Regions from separate parts of the Priestia sp. JNUCC 25 genome, predicted to be linked through region 2. Evidence: predicted binding sites of a transcription regulator. Region 2 holds the regulator's gene; the other holds the start of a gene.
The links. The regulator LexA, encoded in region 2, represses DNA repair genes until DNA is damaged. The targets are predictions, from matches to a motif close to CGAACATATGTTCG.
Positions count from the first base shown of each region.

Region 1: a site for LexA is predicted at 1,583-1,596, ahead of JNUCC25_RS10830 (YolD-like family protein). Genes of this name have one in related genera too.

Region 1 covers NZ_CM132211.1:2,134,878-2,138,077, forward strand. The annotation lists gene JNUCC25_RS10820 (ABC transporter permease) at 1-507, shown strand, start outside; gene JNUCC25_RS10825 (YitT family protein) at 539-1,378, opposite strand; gene JNUCC25_RS10830 (YolD-like family protein) at 1,627-1,980, shown strand; gene JNUCC25_RS10835 (hypothetical protein) at 2,103-2,243, shown strand; gene JNUCC25_RS10840 (DeoR/GlpR family DNA-binding transcription regulator) at 2,625-3,200, shown strand, end outside.
Region 2 covers NZ_CM132211.1:3,896,361-3,899,560, forward strand. The annotation lists gene JNUCC25_RS20535 (YneB family resolvase-like protein) at 1-567, opposite strand, end outside; gene yneA (cell division suppressor protein YneA) at 621-950, opposite strand; gene lexA (transcriptional repressor LexA) at 1,097-1,714, shown strand; gene JNUCC25_RS20550 (magnesium transporter CorA family protein) at 1,926-3,200, shown strand, end outside.

The DNA.
Region 1 (3,200 bases), 1.8 Mb from region 2:
TATGAACACGAAGCGGGAGGGTGGAAGCAATTATTATCTCTTCCTGTGACAAGGACATCAGTGTACGGAGCAAAATTGATCACAGCAGCAGCTTTCATGGGAATTCTTCAAGTGCTTGTATTTGTTGTTTTATTAGGAGTTGGCATGTTGAAAGACTATCCGAATGCTATTCCACTAAAAATGATAGCTGGAAATATGCTAGGCGGCTGGGTTGCAGTGTTGCCAATTCTAGCGTTTATGCTAGCTGTGTCAATGGCACTTTCTAGCTTTGGAGCATCTTTAACAGTCAACGTCATTTTAACACTACCGAATTTATTCGTTGCTAATTCTGAACGATTTGGCCCCTGGTACCCATGGACTCAGCCAATGTATGGAATGTTAGGTGTAACCGGAAAAGCATCATGGGGGTTGATGCTGACTACACAGAATTTCTTAGTGGTTATTATAAGCAGTTTTCTGCTTTTTGTAGCAGCAGGTTTACTGTATTTTCAGCGCAAACATATATAATAGAAAAAACCCGCTTTTTTATAGCGGGTTTTCAGCTGGCTTTTGGAATGGTAAAACCTACTCCAAAGACGTCGCGCACATCGTGGACGACCACAAAAGCCTGTTCGTCAACTTTATGAATAATGCGCTTCAACTCCAGAAGTTCTTGTTTGTTCACAACGACGTACAATACGTCTTTTGCTTCTTTTGTATAGCTTCCATGAGCAGAAAAGACGGTGACTCCGCGCTCCATCTTTTTATTGACTTGTTCGGCTACTTCAGCTGAACGGTGTGAAATAATGGTGATTGCTTTGCGAGGGTTGAGTCCTTCAATGATATAATCAAGCACCTTTGTTCCGATGTAAAGAGAAATAACCGTATACATCGTCTTTTCTCCACCGATAACAAAATAAGCGCTTGCTACAACTAATAAGTCAATTGCCAGCATCGTTTTGCTAATATTCCAGTCTAGATATTGATTAGCTAAACGGGCAATAACTGCAGAGCCTCCGGAAGTTCCGCCTCCTCTAAACACAAGTCCAAGTCCTACACCAGCTAAAATACCAGCAAAAATAGCCCCCAGTAACGTATCGTCAAGAGGATTTCCCAGTCCTTCAGTTATATGTAGGAATAGAGACGTGAAAATAATACATATAATTGTGTAAGCAATAACACGTTTGTGAAGCAGTTTGTATCCGATCAGTACCAGCAAACCGTTTAATATAAAGTTTGTGATACCGGGAGACCAGCCTAATACATAATAGGTAATCATTGTTACACCGGTTACACCGCCTTCAGCTAATTCATTTGGAATGGCAAAGTAATTAATGGCCAGTGCAAAAATGAGGCTCCCTAGAATAATGAGGATAATTTCTTTTATTTTATTAATCATGAACGTTACCTCCAATCATCAAAAACTCCGAAAACACAGTCATGACAATGTATTATACCAACTCTAGAGAGCGAATTAAAGATGGGATATTATTATTTTTTTAAAAATCAGTTTCTGCTATTAACATAAAATCTTTTGACAGTTTTTATGGAGTATGAAAAAATGAATTGTTTGCTTTTATTTTGATTAAAAAGTTTTGCAATGAGAATGTTCGTTCGGTAAAATAGAAGCAAGAGTCAAGGGGGAGAATGAACGTGTATCAAGATGAACTAAAACAGTATGCAAAGTTAGTAATGCCCGAGCATTTAGAGAAAATGAAGAAAATGTACAGTCCCGAGGCGCATAAGCAGTCTTTAGGGTTGAAAAAAGAAAAGATTGAGCATATTGAAAATGTCATTATGAACAGTTACTCGGAGCATCATCCAGTAACGCTTCACGTCTATGAAGCAGGACATATTCAAAGGTATGAACGAGTGACGATTGATAAAGTCTCACTGCAGTCGAATACGCTGATGGTTACAGGCCCTTATTATACATATTCGATTCGAGCGGATGCAGTAATTGAAGCAGATGTATGGAAAGATGAAAGCTACTCTAGCTAAGAGTAGCTTTTTTGTTCGTTTTGTATCTTTTTTTTAACGCATGCATACAATACATAAAAGCATATTCTGCGAGTAGTAACTTCTAGCTACTAGGAAATTTTAATTAAAGAAGGGATTATTGTATGCAAAATGAAAAAACTCAAGTAAGAGAAATCGAATTAACGCAGTTCATTAAAAAAAGACTCGTTCGTTTTATCTCAAGTTTAGCTATTTCTTCTGCCCTTGCTTCCATATTATATATGCTTCTGTTTTTATTTAAATGATGGGTCACTTTGAGTTGTCCAAAAAGGTGGACAACTTTTTTTGTGTGTAGGCTTTTATGAAATCAGGATAAGCTATACTCGATTCAGTCAGAAAAATTCAATCGGTCAAGAAATAGTCAAAAACAGTCATAGCTAATTGAGTAGAAGAAAACCTTTACATATAATGAGAAAAGTAGACAAATTCTTGAATTACCAGCATATTTCCTTTTGTACGAACTATTATTAAACCAAATACAAATCTAATTGTTCGTTCAAAAAACTTTATTTTGTAATTAAAAAAATGAATGTTTTTGATTTTTTATGATTGATTTTGAATGTAAACCGTGATAAAGTAAGTACATGAAATAAATGAAAACGCTTTTTTGAAAAAGGAGCTAGAACATGTTAACGCCGGAGAGACATCAACTAATCTTAAAACTTTTAAAAGAGAAAGAACTTGTAAAAGTGCAAGAGTTTATCGAAGTTACAGGCGCTTCGGAATCCACCATTAGAAGAGACTTAAGTCAACTAGAAGAAGAGCAAATGCTCAAACGTGTTCACGGTGGCGCTTCGCTTATTCGCAGTAAACGAATCGAACTGAGCGTTATCGAAAAATCTGCTAAAAATGTTCAAGATAAACGAAACATTGCAGAGTATGCGGCTTCCATTATAAATGAAGGTGACTGTATTTTTTTAGATGCAGGAACTACAACGTATGAAATGATTCCTTTTTTAAAGCAAAAAGATGTAGTTGTCGTGACAAATGGTTTAATGCATTTAAACCCGATGCTAGAACAAGGTATCACCCTCTATTTAATTGGGGGATCTGTTAAACATAAAACGGGCGCTTTAATTGGCAATGGAGCTCTTTTAAGTCTTGAGCAATATCGTTTTGATAAGTGCTTTATGGGAGCGAATGGGATTCATCATCAATATGGATATACAACTCCTGATCCAGAAGAAGCATTGATCAAGCAA
Region 2 (3,200 bases):
CGTAACTGAAATTTCAGCAAAGGTTAAGCCGTTATGACGAAGGCGGACAATTTCTTCAATCGGCGCTTCTTTTTTTTCTCTTCCCGAGTTAACTCCTTGATTTTTTAAATTTTGCTGCGGACGATAACCGTTTTCTACGGCTCTTTTCATTCCTCTTTTAATTTTAGCATTATGTAATTTCCGCTGATGCTCTTCCACTAAGCTAATAATATCTAACACCATTGAGTCAGATTCTGAAAGCTGAAGCTGGCCTTGATGACTAATCGTATAGATTGTAGCATTTTCTTTATGAAAAGCATGAAGCAGCGCAATTCGGGCGTTTCCTCTGCCTAATCGTGTTTCGTCTTGAATGAGCAGCACAGATATTTTCTCTTCTTTCATTGTATGAAGAACATCCAAAATCCCCTCTCTGTCTACATCATATCCGCTTGCTTTTTCCATCACGACTTTTTTCACCTTTAGATGGTGAAGATCAGCAAGCTTTTTTAATTCTTCTTGCTGGCGCTGTAAAGATGTTTCTTGGGTTTTTTTATCCGTACTGACACGGCAATAAATAATGGCATCCACTTTTATCACGACCTTTTCGGCTTCTAACAATATTCAGGAACGGCCGTTACACACTACTGTTCAATTGCCACTTGATTATGTAACTCTTTTTTTAAAACAGGAATATATAATTTATCTCCAGGAGATAAAGACTGGGCAGTGTCTGAGTTTAAATCATTGACGTCTTCAACCCATTTGACAAATTCATTGGTGGTCAAATGATGGTGATTATGATACTTGTTGGACAAGTCCCAAAGCGTATCTCCTTTTGTAATAGTAACCGTTGAATATTTGTCTAAATCTACTTTATCCGCTCCTAAAACCAGCGTCAATACATATGTAAGTGCAGCGATAACTGCAAAAAAAATAGCGTAATGTTTCATAGAATGTAAGAATTGTTGCATATTATGATCCCCCTATCAGAATATATGTTCTTATTTTAGTGAGAACATTTGTTTCTGTCAATGGAATTCTTCGAACTTATGTTTGTATATTGACACATCACGTGGTATAATTCACCTAAAGAATAGCTAAAATCGAGGTGAAAAATATGAAGCTATCAAAACGTCAACAAGACATACTAGATTTTATTAAGCACGAAGTAAAATTAAAAGGTTATCCGCCTTCTGTTCGCGAGATTGGGGAAGCGGTAGGATTAGCCTCTAGCTCCACTGTACACGGGCATTTAGCTCGTTTAGAAAGCAAAGGGTTAATTCGCAGAGATCCAACAAAACCGAGAGCAATCGAAGTTCTTCAACTAGACGAAGTAAACATCCCTAAAAGCAATGTCATTAATGTTCCTGTTATTGGTAAAGTAACAGCGGGGCTTCCTATAACAGCCGTTGAAAATGTGGAAGAATATTTCCCTCTTCCAGATAAATTCGTTTCTCCAGATGATCATGTATTTATGCTTGAAATTATGGGAGAAAGTATGATTGAAGCAGGTATTCTAGATGGCGATATGGTAATCGTACGTCAGCAGCAAACAGCTAATAATGGAGATATTGTGGTCGCTATGACCGAAGACAACGAAGCAACGGTAAAACGCTTCTTTAAAGAAGAAAATTTCGTTCGTTTACAGCCTGAAAATTCAACGATGGCGCCTATTATTCTTCGCCACGTAACGATTTTAGGAAAAGTAACTGGTGTATATCGCACTATTCACTAATCAGACACTGTATGTAAAACCAACTAATCATGATGTTAGTTGGTTTTTTTACGTTTGTTTTCTAAAAAAATTGGCATATTATAAATGATACGTTGAATCATCGCAGGCAGGTAGAACGGTTTTTATAAAGCTTGTTTTACCCTTTACTTTCTATCTGCATTTCCTCGACTCTTACAAGGAAATACAACCGACTATAAAAAGGATGTAGTTTATGACCAATACACTAAGGAAAACAGAACCATTTCAAACCATTGTACCTACCAAAGCAATGAACATGTTTCTTTTTCCTTTTTCCTTTGACCGAAAAAATAAAGAGCAGCTTGTTCATGCACTGGAAGCAAATTTGTTCGAGTTTTTTTCCATTCAAAACAAACATTTAGAAAAAGAATACTACGGAGAACAATATTACGTATCTCATGATAGCCTGGATCAATATTTTCTTCCTTACATTGAATGCATTCTATTCCCTGACTCGTGCGAAAAAGAAGGGTTGCTTAGATTTTCAAAAAAAATAGACCATGCCATTACGTTACACACTTCCTCCACCACCGTGTCTAGCAACGTGCTGTCTGTGGATGTTTTTTTATGTCCTTTTGAAATTGGCGTCATGACCATTCGCACTGAGATGAGCCATAATCATTACACCTATGATGATATTTTAGAGTTCATGAATCATTTTCGTGTATTAGAACCGAAGCTTGCTGAAGAGCATGGATCCACCATTACCTATGAACATCATCGCTATAGCAAAGTGCAAGATTATATTTTTTCACAGCTCGCGCCATTTTTGAACGAACACATCAAGAAAGAAGCCACACGTGAACAGCACGTTGGGAGCCTTCCTTATTTTATCGATGAACGGATGTTTGTGTTAAGTTATGTAACGGTAAATCAAGAGCAAGAGATTAATTCCACAACTTTATTTCGTACTGGACAGCTAAATAGCTATACGCCTGGCGGGAAAGCGTTTATTTCTGCACACAATCATGAGTATATTAAAACGTATAATACTAAACACGTGTATTCCAGATGGGCTCCTGAAACCTATTACGTCATAACAGACCATGTGTTTTCGTGTATTTCTAAATCGACAGACTCTAAAACGGATCAGCTTTTGATGAATCATCTATTTGGCCAGCATTACTATAATTTATTTTTACATTTTTTCTATAAAATCGTGTTGCTAAAACTATCTTATGAATATTCTCAGCTCACGTTTCATAAAAATTCAGAGGGCATTGAACGACTAATCCGCTCTATTACCGTGTTTTCAGGTAAATATTTGTTTTTAGAAATTAGCTCTCGCACAGAAGGTCAAGAGTTTTCTGAGCTCTTTAAAAAAATCTTTCATATCAATTCTCTTTATCAAGAAGTCAAAGAAACCCTTGGTACTTTGTACCAAAATCAAGAGAAAATCGCAGCCAAGCGTCACAATTACTTATTATTAATTTTAACGATTTACACGGTTCTTTCCGGTATTTACGGA